2 regions of the Acidiphilium sp. 20-67-58 genome follow, and region 2 is predicted to be linked to the other one. Evidence: riboswitches for the same ligand, from Rfam matches in the RefSeq annotation. Region 2 holds a riboswitch; the other holds the start of a gene.
The links. A riboswitch is a leader RNA that binds a small molecule or an ion and turns the genes downstream of it on or off. The one in region 2 is predicted to bind cobalamin.
Positions count from the first base shown of each region.

Region 1: it holds a riboswitch for cobalamin, as region 2 does, so the genes downstream of both, metE (5-methyltetrahydropteroyltriglutamate--homocysteine S-methyltransferase) here and B7Z76_RS06885 (TonB-dependent siderophore receptor) in region 2, are expected to answer to the same signal.

Region 1 covers NZ_NCAS01000030.1:20,772-27,962, forward strand. Annotated here, with positions in the region: gene B7Z76_RS12255 (xanthine dehydrogenase family protein molybdopterin-binding subunit) at 1-643, opposite strand, end outside; gene araD (L-arabinonate dehydratase) at 750-2,480, opposite strand; gene metE (5-methyltetrahydropteroyltriglutamate--homocysteine S-methyltransferase) at 2,650-4,959, opposite strand; cobalamin riboswitch at 5,072-5,306, opposite strand; gene B7Z76_RS12270 (OsmC family protein) at 5,418-5,864, shown strand; gene B7Z76_RS12275 (IclR family transcriptional regulator C-terminal domain-containing protein) at 6,081-6,902, shown strand; partial or broken gene B7Z76_RS12280 (hypothetical protein) at 6,943-7,191, opposite strand, start outside.
Region 2 covers NZ_NCAS01000012.1:49,970-57,160, reverse strand. Annotated here, with positions in the region: gene B7Z76_RS06890 (branched-chain amino acid ABC transporter substrate-binding protein) at 1-636, opposite strand, end outside; gene B7Z76_RS06885 (TonB-dependent siderophore receptor) at 1,045-3,042, opposite strand; cobalamin riboswitch at 3,148-3,357, opposite strand; gene B7Z76_RS06880 (haloacid dehalogenase type II) at 3,391-4,074, opposite strand; gene B7Z76_RS06875 (glutathione S-transferase family protein) at 4,089-4,787, opposite strand; gene B7Z76_RS06870 (TetR/AcrR family transcriptional regulator) at 4,876-5,478, opposite strand; gene B7Z76_RS06865 (DsbA family protein) at 5,580-6,245, shown strand; gene metZ (O-succinylhomoserine sulfhydrylase) at 6,339-7,191, shown strand, end outside.

The DNA.
Region 1 (7,191 bases), on a different contig from region 2:
GGCTGACGATCACGCGGCTGCTGCGCAGGCTCAGACGGGTGACATGCGCGGCCCGGGCGAAGGCGGCGGCGACGGCCTCGGCATCGCCGAAATGATAGTCGAGCACGAGATTGCCCGGCGCCTCGTCGTGCAGTTGCGGCGCGCCGGGGGCGGCGGCGTCGCGCGCGTCGGTCACCGCCGGCAGCGTGTCGATCTCCGCCAGCACCGCCTCGGCGGCGTCGCGCGCCTGCTGGAGCGTTTCGGCGACGACGAAGGCGATCGGGTCGCCGACATACCTCACCCGGTCGGTCGCCAGTGCGAACTGACGCGGGCGGGGCGTGTCCGATCCGTCGCGGTTGCGGCTCGTGGCCGCCGGCATCGGGCCGAAGCCGGCGGCCACGATGTCGGCGCCGGTGATGATGGCGGCAACCCCCGGCATCGCCGCGGCGGCGGCGGTGTCGATCCCGCGCAGGATGCCGTGCGCGACCCCGCTGCGCACGGCAACACCGTAGAGCTGGCCCTGGCGGTCGAGATCGTCGGTATAGCGTCCCTCGCCGCGCAGCAGCACCGGGTCTTCGCTGCGCGACACCGGCTGGCCGATCGCGAAGCGCCCGGTGGCCGGCGCGCGGTCCAGCCCTTCCGGCTGGCGGAGGATGCGGGTCATGCGGAATTCCCTTCGAAGAACGTCAACGATGTTGCCCCGTATGTTCGCCCAGGGCGGCGCCGGCGCAAGGGGCGGTTCGGTGAAACCAGCCGTGCCCGACCAATCGTCAGTGGATCTCCGGCTCGGCGATCGTCCCCGGCCGGGCCAGCACGTCGAAATCGCAGCCGGTATCGGCCTGGCCGATATGGGCGGCGAAGATCGCGCCATAGCCGCGCGGAAAGCGGGGCGGCGGCGGCGTCCATGCCGCGCGGCGCCGGGCGAGTTCGTCATCGGAGAGCCTGACATCGATCCGTCGGGCGGCGACGTCGATGGCGATGACATCGCCGGTGCGGATCAGCGCGAGCGGCCCGCCGATGAAGGATTCCGGGGCGACGTGCAGCACGCAGGCGCCGTAGCTGGTGCCGCTCATCCGTGCGTCGGAAATCCGCAGCATGTCGCGCACGCCCTGGCGGAGCAGCTTCACCGGGATCGGCAGCATCCCCCATTCCGGCATGCCCGGCCCGCCCTGCGGCCCGGCATTGCGCAGCACCAGGACATGATCGGCGGTGACGTCGAGATCGGGATCGGCGACGGCTTTCGCCATCGCGTCGTAATCGTCGAACACCAGCGCCGGGCCTTCATGCTTCAGCAGGTGGGGCTCGGCGGCGGAGGGTTTCATCACGCAGCCGCCGGGGGCGAGATTGCCGCGCAGCACCGCGAGCCCCTCGGCGCGGGAGACCGGATTGTCCAGCGGACGGATCACGTCGTCGTTCCACACGGTCGCTCCGGCGATGTTGTCGCCGAGTGTCGCACCGCTCACCGTGCGGGTTGCGAGGTCGAGCCGGTCGGCGATGCGGGTGAGGAAGGCCGGCAGGCCGCCGGCATAATAGAAATCCTCCATCAGGTATTGGCCGGAGGGGCGGATATTGGCGAGCACCGGCACGCTGTCGGAGAGCGCGTCGAACCGGTCGAGATCGAGGTCGATCCCGGCGCGGCGGGCCATCGCGATCAGGTGGATGATCGCGTTGGTCGAGCCCGCGAGGGCGGCGCTGGCGACGATCGCGTTCTCGAAACTCGCCTGGCTGAGCAGGTCGGCGGGGGTGATGTCGTCCCACACCATCTCGACGATCCGCCGCCCGGTTGCCGCCGCCATGCGGGCATGGCGCGAATCCGGCGCCGGGATCGAGGTCGCGCCCGGCAGGGTGAGGCCGAGCACCTCGGCGAGCGAGGTCATCGTCATCGCGGTGCCCATCGTCATGCACACGCCATCCGAGCGGGCGATGCCGGATTCCATGTCTTCCCATTGCGCTTCGGAAATGTTGCCGGCGCGCTTCTCGTCCCAGTATTTCCAGACATCCGAGCCCGAGCCGAGGATGCGCCCGCCCCAGTCGCCGCGCAGCATCGGCCCGGCGGGCATGAAGATCGCCGGCAGGCCGGCGCTGATCGCGCCCATGATGGTGGCCGGCGTGGTCTTGTCGCAGCCGCCCATCAGCACGGCGCCGTCCACCGGCAGCGAGCGCAGGCTTTCCTCGACCTCCATCGCGAGCAGGTTGCGATAGAGCATCGTCGTCGGCTTCACGAAATTCTCCGGCAGCGCCATCACCGGAATCTCGACCGGAAAGCCGCCCGCCTGGAGCACGCCGCGGCGGATCGCCTCGACGCGTTCGGGGAAATGCCCGTGGCAATGGGCAAGCCCGCTCCAGGTGTTGACGATGGCGATGACCGGCTTGCCGGCATAATCCTCGGGCGCGTGGCCGAGCTGCTTGATCCGCGAGCGATGGCCGAAGCTGCGCAGGTCGGACGCGCCGAACCAGCGGTGGCTGCGCAGCTCCTCGGGCTTTTTGCGCGTCTTGGTCATCGTCGGTCTCCTCGCCTGCCGGCGCCGCGCGGCGCGGGGCCTTTGCACGGTTCTGGAATCGGGGGGCCCGGGATGCAATCCCGCCTTGGCGAAGATATGTAATCCCGCCTTGGTGGGGATGTGCAAGCCCGCCCTGCCGGCAGGGGCGCGCCGGCAGGGCGGCGGCGGATCAGGCCGCCTTGGTCTCGCGCCGCAGCCGGCGGGCGGCGCCGACCAGGTTTTCCAGCGCCGGCACCACCTCGCGCCAGCTGCGGGTCTTCAGTCCGCAATCCGGGTTCACCCAGAGCTGTTCATCCGCGAGCTTGCCCCGGGCGAGGCGGAGCAGGGCGAGGATCTCCTCCTCGGGCGGAACGCGCGGGCTGTGGATGTCCCACACGCCGGGGCCGATCTCGGCCGGGTAGGCGTGGGCGCCGTCGCGGGCGAAGGCCGTCAGCAGGTCCATCCGGCTGCGCGCCGTCTCGATCGAGATCGCATCCGCGTCCATGGCGGCGATGGCCGGCATGATGTCGTGGAACTCGGCGTAGCACATATGGGTGTGGATCGCCGTGTCGTCGCGCACCGCGGCGGTGGCGAGGCGGAAGCAGGATACCGCCCAGCCCAGATAGGCGCCGCGCTCCGCCTCGCGCAGCGGCAGCCCCTCGCGCAGGGCCGGCTCGTCCACCTGGATGATGGCGAGGCCGGCGGCGTCGAGATCGGCCACCTCGTCACGCAGGGCCAGCGCGATCTGGCGGCAGACCGTCTCGCGCGGCAGGTCGTCGCGGACGAAGGACCATTGCAGCATCGTCACCGGCCCGGTCAGCATTCCCTTCACCGGCCGGGTGGTGAGCGACTGGGCATGGCGCGCCCAGCGCACCGTCATCGGCCGGGGCCGCGCGACATCGCCCCAGATGATCGGCGGTGCGACGCAGCGGCTGCCATAGGATTGCACCCAGCCATGGCGGGTGAAGGCGAAGCCGTCGAGCTGCTCGCCGAAATACTTGACCATGTCGTTGCGCTCGAATTCGCCATGCACCAGCACGTCGAGCCCGATCCGTTCCTGCAGGCGGATCGCATCCTCCGTCCAGGTCGCGATCGCTTCGTCGTATTCGGCGGCGCTGATCTCGCTGCGCGCGAGCGCCGCCCGGGCGCGGCGCACGCCCGAGGTTTGCGGCAGCGAGCCGATCGTGGTGGTGGGGAAGGTGGGCAGGTCGAGGCGCTGGCGCTGCAGGGCCCGCCGTGCGGCGTGGGGCGGTGTGCGGCGTTCCATCGCCGGTGTTGCGGCGAGCAGCCGGACGGCGACGTCCGCCCGGTGGACCCGGGCGCTTTCGGCGCGGCTGCGGCGGGCGGCATCGGCGATCTCCAGCGCCTCGGCGATCGCGTGGTCGCCTTCGTCGAGGCCGCGGGCGATGGTGGCGATCTCGGCGAGTTTCTGGGTGGCGAAGGCAAGCCAGGGCCGGATCGCCGGATCGAGCCGGTCTTCCTGCGCGAGATCGACCGGGACGTGCAGCAGGCTGCAGCTCGGCGCGATCATCAGCCGCTCGGTGCCGCCGAGGGCGCGCGCCGCCTCGCGCGCGGTGGCGAGGGCGGCGCGAAGGTCCGCCCGCCAGACGTTCCGCCCGTCGATCAGGCCGAGCGAGAGATGGCGTGCCGGGCCGGCAGCGGCGAGGGCGGGCGCGAGATCGGCCTGGCCGCGGACGAGATCGAGATGCAGGCCGGCGACCGGCAAGGCGAGGGCGGTGGGCAGGTTGTCGCCCATCGGCGCGAAATAGCTCGCCAGCAGCAGGTGCGGCGTGGCGCCGCGGGCGAGGGTTTCATAGGCGTGGGCGAAGGCGGCGCGGGCGCGGCCCGACAGGTCGAGCGCGAGGACAGGTTCGTCCATCTGCACCCAGGCGCAGCCCTCGGCCGCGAGGTCCGCCAGCACCTGCGCGTAGCAGGGCAGCAGGCGGTCCAGCAGGTCGAGCGGGTCGGACCCGTCATCGGTCTTGGCGAGCAGCAGGAACGAGACCGGGCCGAGCAGCACCGGCCGGGTGCGGCGATGGCAGGCCAGCGCCTCGCGGAACAGTTCGAGCGGGCGGTTGGCGGTGACGGTGAAGTGCTGCCCGGCGGACAGACGGGGCACGAGGTAGTGATAATTCGTGTCGAACCACTTGGTCATTTCGAGCGCCGGCAGGCCGGTGGCGGCATCGTGGCCGCCGGTGCCGCGGGCGAGGGCGAAATAGGTCGCGAGCGACACCTCCCCCCCGCGCCAGCCATAACCCGGCGGGATCGCGCCGAACATGCAGGCGGTATCCAGCACATGGTCGTAGAGCGAGGCGTCGTTGCACGGGATGTGGCCGATGCCGAGCCCCTGTTGCAGCGCTTGCGACCCGGCGCGCAGGGCGCGGGCGGCATCGTGCAGGGCGGTTTCGGTGAGCTCGCCGGCCCAATGGGCCTCGAGTGCGGCCTTCAGCTCGCGCCGGCGGCCGATGCGGGGGAAGCCTAGATTGGTGGCGATGCTCATGCGCGGCCTCCCTGGCGTGCGGGGAGGCGAACGAGGCGCGCGCGGCAGGCGCTGCCGCTGATGCGTGCAGTCATGGGTTGGCTCCGGCTTCCGGTGCACCCCGCCCGGCAGCGTTGGTTGATGCGACACCGGCAGGTCTCCTGGCTCGCGGGTCGACGCTGGTGGCCCTGCCTTCCCGAACCGGTTCCGGTTCAGTGGCTCGCCCTTGCGGGCGGACGGACCACCGGCTCGCCGCTGACAGTTGCGGGGGCAGCCATCGACTTGCTTCCGGGACAATCAGGCCCGGCCGAAGCGCACGATGTTCCCTTTTCACCCGCTCGCGCGGGACCGGTGACCTGTTGCATATGCCGGCTCGGCGGGCGGGCGGCAAGGGTGGGGTGTCGCGGATGGCCGGATGGCGGTCTGGCGGCGGCGGCGCGCCGGGTGCAGACTGCGCGCGGCAGAAGGAGACAGGCAAGATGGCCGACACGCACGAGATCGTCCTGCGGCAGATCGAGAATTACCGGTTCGAGACCGAATTCGGCGGCGGCTTGCCGAAGCTCGTCTCCGACGAGCCGCCGCCGCTCGGCGGCGGGGCGGGGCCGGAGCCGGTGCAGCTGCTGCTCGCGGCGGTGGGCTCGTGCATGTCGTCCAGCTTTCATTTCGCGATGACCAAGTTTCGCGAGGCGCCGGGGGCGATCACCACCACCGCGCGGGCGACCGTGGAGCGCGACGAGAACCGGAGGCTGCGGGTGCAGGCGATCCATGTTGCCATCGGGTTCGCCGCAGAGGCCGGGACGATCGGGCATCTCGACCGGATTCTCGGCCAGTTCGAGCAGTTCTGCACCGTCGGCGCCTCGGTCGCGCGGGGGATCCCGATCGAGGTGAGGGTGACCGACGGCAGCGGCACGCGGGTGAAGGGCTGAAGCAAGACCGTAATGAAATCAGGCTTTTGCGATCCGGGCTTCGCACGAGTTGTCCACAGAAATCTGAATAAGCCTGTGGACAAGCGCGGGGGGAATCCGGAAGCTCGCCCTTGGCGTGGGAAAGGTTAACGATTTTCGCCCCGCCCAGACGCCGGGTGGGGCGCCGGGCGGTCTGCCATCTTGCATCCGCAGGGGAGATGTGCGCAGAACGCACGGATGCCAACTGCGCCAGACGAGACCGGACCATCCAGGCTGCCGCGCCCGAGCCTGACCAACCCGCGCGACCATGTCGAGAGTTTCGCCCGGGGGCTGGCGATATTGTGCGCCTTCGGGCCGGACCGGCCGAAGATGACACTGTCGGACGCCGCCAGGGTGACCGGGTTGCAGCGCTCGGCGGCGCGGCGGTTTCTGCTCACCCTCTGCGACCTCGGCTATGCGGTGCAGACCGACCGGTGGTTCACCCTCACGCCGCGGGTGCTGGAGCTGGGCTATGCCTATCTCGGCAGCCTGCGCTTTCCCGAACTCATCGAACCCTATCTGACCGGGCTGACGCAGCGGCTGGGCGAATCGAGCTCGGCGGCGGTGCTGGACGGGACGGAGATCGTGTATGTCGCGCGGTCGGCCGCGCCGCAGCGGCTGATGTCGCTCTCGCTCGGGGTGGGCAGCCGGCTGCCGGCGCACGCGACCTCGATGGGGCAGGCGCTGCTCGCCACGCTGAGCGAGGAGGAGGTGCGCGCCCGGTATGGGCGCGGGCCGCTGCCGGCGTTCACCCAGGCGACCATCACCGACCCGGCGCTGCTGCTCGAACGGCTGGCGGCGGTGCGGCGGGACGGGTTCGCGCTCAACGACCAGGAACTGGAACTCGGCCTGCGCTCGGTTTCGGTCGCGGTGCCGGGCAAGGGGAGCCGGCAGGCGGTTGCCCTCAATGTCGCCACCAACGCGGCGCGGGTGTCGCATGACGAGGTGATGCGCCGCATCCTGCCCGCGATCCGCGAGGCGGCGGCGCAATGCGCGCGGGCGGTCGCCCTGCTCGGCTGAGCGGGGACGCGGAAACGCCAGAAGAGGATCGGCAACAGGATCACCAGCCCGGCGGGTCGTGCAGCCGCTCGCGCCGGCGTAGCCAGGCGGGCGGGCGGAAGCGGCGCGGGAGCTTTGCGCCTGAGCAGTCCGTGTTGTGCGGGACGGGTTCGGGTTTGGGGCGGGGGGTGCGCCTTGCGCGCGGCGCGAGGCGGAGCATCGCCGGGAGCTTCAGGCCAAGGCTGTGGCAGAGCGGGCGGAGGATGCGGCCGAGGCGGGGTTCCTCGCCGATGCGGCGCTGCAATGCGGG
Region 2 (7,191 bases):
GATGCCCTTCTTCTTCGCCTGCGCCTCGAAGGCGTTGGCGAGGCCGACGCCATAGGCGCCGCTGTCATCGAGGATGTAGACGCTCTTTGCCTTGAGGACCTCTGCATAGAAATTCGCCATGTTCGGGCCCTGATAGGCATCGGTCGTCACGGTGCGGAAATAGATCGGCTTGCCGCCCGGATCGAACTCGCCGGCATAGGTCGGGCTGGTGATGTCGGGGGCGGTGGAGGAGGGGGTGATGGTGGCCAGATTCGCCATCGAGAGGATTGGCGCCATCGCCTTGCCGGAGCCGCTCATCTCGGGCCCGACATTGGCGAGAACGGTGTGCGTCCCGGCCAGCTTGCGGGCGTTGGTGGCGGCCTGCGCGGGGTCGTATTGGCCGGCGGTCGCGGTCGCGTTGTTCAGCACCATCGGTTCGAGCCGGATGTCGCCGAGTTCACCGCTCTGGTTGGCGAGCTTGATCGCGAGTTGCGCGCCGTGAAGGATCAGATGCGCGGCCTCGGCGTCGGCGCCGGTCAGCGGCAGGGTGATCCCGATGTGATAGACCTTGTCGCCCGCCCGGGCGATGGGACTTGCCGAGGCGAGGAGAACCGTGCCTGCCGCGCCCCGCAGAGCATTGCGCCTTGAAAGTGCCATTTGTCCCATCCTTCTTGCTTTTGTGATATATCTGCCATGCACAGAGTAACCGGCTCCAAAGCGAAGGCAAGCGGTTTTTTCCGGATGGGATCACGCCAGAGCGCCCTTATCCGATCAGATGGAGCCATCTGATCGGATAAGGATGTTTTTTATCGATATGATAGAGCGATGCATCCGATCCGGAAGGATCGGAAAGTGTTCTGGATGGGTGTGGGCAGATCGGCCAAAAAAAATGGCGGCCATAAGGCCGCCAAGTTTAGGGAGGAAACGTCCAAGAAAGCAAACAACGTGTTGTTTGCTGCGATGCACTATATGTCCGTTCCGGTGCCCGTTTCAAGTTTTTTGTGCATCGCAACATATGTCTTTCACGAATATGTCTTATGCTGCCGCCTGAACCGAGCTGTCACATCATCCGCCGATCGTGCCTCTCAGGCCGAACAGGAAATTCTGGCCGGGGATTTGCACACCGTTTGCCGGCTCGAAGGGGGAGTTGGTCAGGTTGCGGCCGATCGCGAAAAGAGTGAGGGCCCGGCTGACGCGGTAGTTGACCGCCAGATTGGCGATCGTGCCGGGCCGGGCCAGGCCGGTGCCAGTCGGATAGCCGGAATTGGCGTAGAGGTAATCCGAGAAGCGGCCGACATAGCGGATGGCGGGCTCGATCGACAGCGCCGGGATCGGGTGGATCGAGAGGGTAAGCGATCCGGCGTTATCCGGCCGGCGCAGAAGGGCCGTCCGGGTCGCGACATCGCGGGCGATGGTGCGCGTATAGTCGATCCGGCCGGAGAGCCAGCGGGTCGGCGCGAAGCCGATGCCAGCCTCGATGCCGTGAATCCGGGCGCGAGCGACGTTCTCCTCCGTGCTGGTGCCATCAGGCAGGGAAGTATACTGGAACAGGTTAGCGATATCCTGGTGGAAATAGCTCATCTGCAGCGTCACTGCGTCAGGCATGCCGAAGGCGGGCAGCACGGTTTCGAAGCCGAACCGATAGCCAACCGAGTGTTCGGGGTGGAGGTTCGGGTTGCCGTGATAGCCGTAGCTGTCGATGCCGTGCAGGTCGTAGAGCGAGGGGGCAAGAAAGCCGCTGCCCGCCGAGGCCTTCAGCCGCGTATCGATTTCGGGCAGGGCCAGCACGAGACCGCCGCGCTCCGTCACCACGGTGCCGTAGCCGCTGACCGAGTCACCTCGGATGGCGCCCTGGACTGACAGGCGACGTGCGATGGTTGCCTGCGCGCCGACATGCCCCGCGGTGATGGATTGCGAGGCGGCGAGGCTGGAGAGGTAGGGAAAGCCGCCAAAGCTCGCATTGTAGTTCTCGATCGCCGTATCATGCGTGGTCTCGATGCCGGCGACGAGCGTCGGGTCTGTCATCGGGCCAAAATTCGGCAGGCGGATCACGTTGTTCCACTGGATCACCGTGCGGTCGCCGCGATAGCCGCTGTCGCCGGCGAACTGGTTGGGGTCGGCGGGATCGAGCAGGGTGAGGTAGCGGCGGTCGTCCTGGATATGGGCGATGTCGAGTTCGGTGGTCAGCCGGTTGTCGAACAGGTGCGATTTCACGCCGAAGCGGACGAAAACATTCGAATCGTAGCTGTTTTCATAGGGGTCGTCGAAGATCGGATATCCGAGATCGGGATACTGGGTGCCGGTCTGCCGGGCGCGGACGATCAGCGAGATCCGCGTGCCGGCGATGGGTGTGTAGCCGAGATTGACGGCGCCGAGCTTGTAGCGGAACGGGTCGCGATGCGCGGCATAGACGGCAAGCCGCCGCGCCGTCGCGTCGAACCCGGCCTGTTCGATGAGCGAACCTGTGATCGCATAATCGAATTTGCCGCTCTGGCCGGAGAGGGTAACGCTGCCTTCGCCCTGGCCGGGAAAGCCCCCGGCGATGTCGTAATCGACATGCGGTGCGCCATGGCCACGCTTGCTGATCAGGTTGATGACGCCGCCGATCGCGCCCGAGCCGTAGAGGCTGGACATCGGGCCGCGGACCACCACGATCCGCGCGATATCGCCGATGCCGGCATTGCCGAAATTGAACGCGCCGTTGGCCACCGAGGGATCATTCACCGGCACGCCGTCGCGCAGCACCAGCACGTCTTCGGAATTGGTGCCGTCGATGAAGACCGAGGTCTGGGCGCCAGGCCCACCCAGTTGCACCACGTTCAGGCCGGGAACCGTGTCGAGCGCCTGGACGAGGGTGGTCACGCCGCGCTGGCGCAGCGCGGCCGCGGTGATGACCGTGACCGATGCCGGGGTATCCGCAATGGGCGTCCGCACATAGGAGGCGGTAACCGTCTCGATCGGCACGGTGCCGGCGGGCAGCTGCGCGTTTTGGGCGTGTGCATTGGCAACAGCCCCGCACAAGGCGAGGGGAACGAAAAAACGATATCGCGCGGAGTCGCGCATGGAAAAACTCCGGTCCGGCACCCGGCGGGGCGGGCGCTGCCATAAGGGCGACCGAAGGCTACGGGACTTCACCCTTCGCTCCCGGTTCACCCCGCCCGGACGCGCGCGCATGGTCTCGGAACTGGCCGGTCTCCTGGCTCGCGGGTCAACAGCGCGCTCGGCCTTCTCGCGGGCGGGTCTGTGCCCCCTCGCAATGGCCCGGATGAACGCGCCTCACCGCTCACAGTTGCGGGGGCAGCCGCAGACGGGGCGACAAACCACCCTTCTGCGTTCCCGTTTCAGCCCTTGCGGGCCACCGATTCCTGATCAAGCTGTAGCGCCACCGGGGCTGGCGGCGCAAGCGCTGGTTCAGTCGAGGCCGAGCAGGCCGGGCAGGGCGGAGAGATCGCTGAGAACGGCATCGGGCGCGCCGGGCAGCCGCTCCGCCGGCTGTTTCGCGCGGTTGCACCAGGCGACGCGGAAGCCGAAGGCCGAGGCGCCATACGCATCCCAGCCATTGGAGGAGACGAAGCAGACCTCCTTGCGTTCCACCCCAAGGCGCGCCGGCACCATCTGGTAGACACGCTGATCGGTCTTGAACACGCCCACCGCCTCGACCGACAGCACATGGTCGAGCACGTCGCCGATCCCGGCATGGGCGATGGCGGCGGCGAGCATCGCAGGGGTGCCGTTCGAGAGAATTGCGGTGGCGATGCCCTTTGCCTTGAGGGCGCCCAGCGTTGCCTTCACCTCGGGATAGGCCGAGACGATGCGGTAGAGTGCGAGCAACGCCTCGCGCCGCTTCGGGTCGGCGAGGCTGGTCGCCTCCAGCGCGAAATCGAGCGCGTCGGCGGTGACGGTTTCGAAATCGGTATAGAGGTTCTGCAGGCTGCGCAGCCACGTGTATTGCAGCTGCTTGTCCCGCCAGAGTGTCACCAGCGCCGCGCGGCGGTCTTCCGGCACATCCGGGCAGCGGGCGACAGCGGAGCCGAAATCGAACAGCGTGCCGTAGGCATCGAACACGCAGGCGCGGACACCCTGGATTGCGGACATCGAAATCCTCCCGTTCAGGCGGCGGCCGGCAGGACGCGGGCCAGCCCGTCATAAGCGTCGAACATGCGGTCGCACCAGGCGTGCAGCGTGTCATCCTCGGCGAGGATCTTTACCGGGGTCGAGGCATGCGCCCAGAGGAAAGCGCTGAAGGCGACATGGTCGGCATAGTTCGGCGCGTCGCCGGCAAGGAATTGCTGATCCGCCAGCGTGCTGCGCAGCGGGCGCAAGGTGGCGCGGAGCGTGGCGAGATTTTCCTCGCGTGCGGCCCGCAGCGCCCCGACCGTGGTGCCGAACGCGGCCTCGCGGGTCGAGCGGAAATAGTCGCGGTCACCCTCGTGCAGGATGTCCACAAGGTCCGGCAGCACCACTTTCGCGATTGCGGGATGCACCGCTTCGCTGGTCCACTGGTTGACGAAGCGGACGAGGCTGCGGCCGACCGCGCCGCCGAACAGGCTGGGACGGTCGGGATAGGTATCCTCGAGGTAAAGCGCGATAGCCCAGCTGTCGTGAATGTTCCGGGTGCCGTCGACCAGCACGGGCACCTTGCCCTGGCCGGAAAACGCGATGGCGTCTTTCTCCATGAACCGCCAGACCACGGTCTCGCAAGGCAGACCCTTGTGCGCCAGCGCGAAACGGGTGCGCCAGCAATTGGGGCTGAAGCGCACGCGCTCGTCGGCGCCGGCGAGATCGTAAAGTTTCAGGGGTTCACGCATTCAGGGTCTCCTTGACGGCAGGCCGCACAGCAAACACCGCAGGTCCGGCGGTTACTGTCGGCGGGCTTTTTTGGGTGGTGTCTGCTGTTCATGCAGCCGCGGGCGCGGGTCTCCTGAGCCGGCTCACTGCATCCTCGACCAGGCGGTCAAGACGGCCAGGATCAGGGTCGAGCCGCGCGAAGGTGCGCAACGCGACGACGGTCCCCAGCAGCAACTCGGCTTGCGTCGCGGTATTCATGCCGGCCGGCAAAAGTCCGGCAGAATTCGCATGTTCAAGCCGCTCGTGGAAAAACTGCTGAACCCCGGCGAGGCGCGTCCCGACGATCGTCCGGGCCTCCGGGGACAGCGGGCCGCCATCCATCGCCGTGTTCACCAGGAGGCATCCGAGATGCAGCGGATCGTCCCGCGAATGATCTCGGATCAGGCCGAGAAAATCAGCGATCGAGGCGATCGGGTCAGTGCGTTCGGCGAGCTGTTCGAGAACGGGGGTCAACCCGTCATCGGCATACCGCTCGAGCGCTGCGCGGAACAGGCCGTCCTTGTCGCCATACCGGTGATACAGCGCCGCCGCGCTGAGGCCCGTCGCTTCGGTAAGATCCCTGAGCGAGGTTCCCGCGTAGCCATTTTGTCTGAAGACCGGAATGGCGCGGTCGAGAACGTCATCGTCAGTCAGGAGGCGTGGGCGTGGCATGTTACACTTGAGCTCGATTGCATTTTCGTTTCCATTATAATAAACCGATCATTATAAAACAACCCATGTGACGCTGCTGGGTGATACACATAATGTGACATATGGTATATGAAGCCGACCTCGTCTACTTTATTGATCCTATGTGCGCATGGTGTTGGGGGTTCGCGCCGGTTATCGATGCGATCCGCGCACGATATTCTCGCCGTCTGGGCATCCGCATCGTTGTCGGTGGCCTTCTGCCGGGAATGCGTGTCCCCATGGATGCCGCTGCGAAAAGCCTGACTTCCGCGCACTGGGAACGGGTGCGGAAAGCATCCGGGCAATCCTTCGATGACGCATTCTTCGACCGCTCAGCCTTCGTCTACGATACGGAGCCGGCGTGCCGTGCCATCGTCGCGGCACGCCGCCGCTCGGCGGAGGACGCGCTCACTCTTCTGGCCAGCATCCAACGTTCTTTTTATCTCTGCAACGAGGATGTGACGGATCCGGTGGTGCTGGCCGGAATCGCGGCGCGCCAGGGGTTTCGCATGGAGTCGTTCCGGGAAATGCTCTGTTCCGACGAACTTGGCGTGGAGACACGGCAGGATTTCGCGCTGACACAGAAATCCGGCATCGCCGGCGTCCCGACCCTGGTCGCCGCCAGGGGGCGGGATCGGCGGTATGTGGTCGTCACTGAGGGGTTTCGGCCGGCAAAGCGGATCATTCCGATGCTGGATCGCTGGCTGCAAAGGGAATTGCCCGCGGGAGGCGCACGGCGCGCCATCTGAACTCTGTCCCAGGCCTGACCTTCGTCGCGTGCAGTGCATGGGGGATGCCGGCTTGTGGCTTGCCGTCCGACGCGGGGAGGATATAGACGGATCATGAAGGAACGACATTATCGCCCCGCGACCACTCTGGTTCATGCAGGCCAGATCCGGTCCAATTTCGCAGAGAACGCCGAAGCGCTCTATCTGACCTCCGGTTTCGTCTATGATAGCGCAGAACAGGCGGAAGCCACGTTCAAAGGCGAGATTGCCCACTATCAGTATTCCCGCTTCGGCAACCCGACCGTGAGCATGCTTGAGGCAAGGCTTGCCGCGATCGAGGGGGCTGAGGCCTGCCGCGCGACCGCCACGGGCATGGCCGCGGTCAATGCCGCGTTGCTCGCCCATCTGAAGGCCGGGGACCGGGTTGTCGCTTCGCGGGCGCTGTTCGGCTCCTGTTCGTGGATCGTCTCGACCTTGCTGCCGCGCTACGGCATTGAGAGCGTGTTCGTCGATGGAGGCGATCTCGCGGCCTGGGAAGCGGCACTGGCGCCGGGTGCGGCGCTGGTCCTGCTCGAAACACCGTCCAATCCGATGCTTGAGATCATCGATCTGCGCGCCGTTGCCGACCTTGCCCACAAGGCCGGCGCCATTGTGGTGGTGGACAACGTGTTTGCCACGCCGCTGCTGCAACGGCCGCTCGAATTCGGCGCCGATGTCGTTGTCTACTCGGCCACCAAGCACATGGATGGCCAGGGCCGTGTGCTGGGTGGTGCCGTGCTGGGCAGCAAGGCCTGGATCGAGAACACGCTTCAGCCCTTCACCCGCAATACCGGTCCCGCGATTTCGCCGTTCAACGCCTGGGTCATCCTCAAGGGGCTTGAAACGATGGCGCTTCGCGTCGGCCAGGCGTCAGGATCGACGGCGACCATCGCGGATCACCTCGCAAGCCAGCGTCATGTGCGGCGGG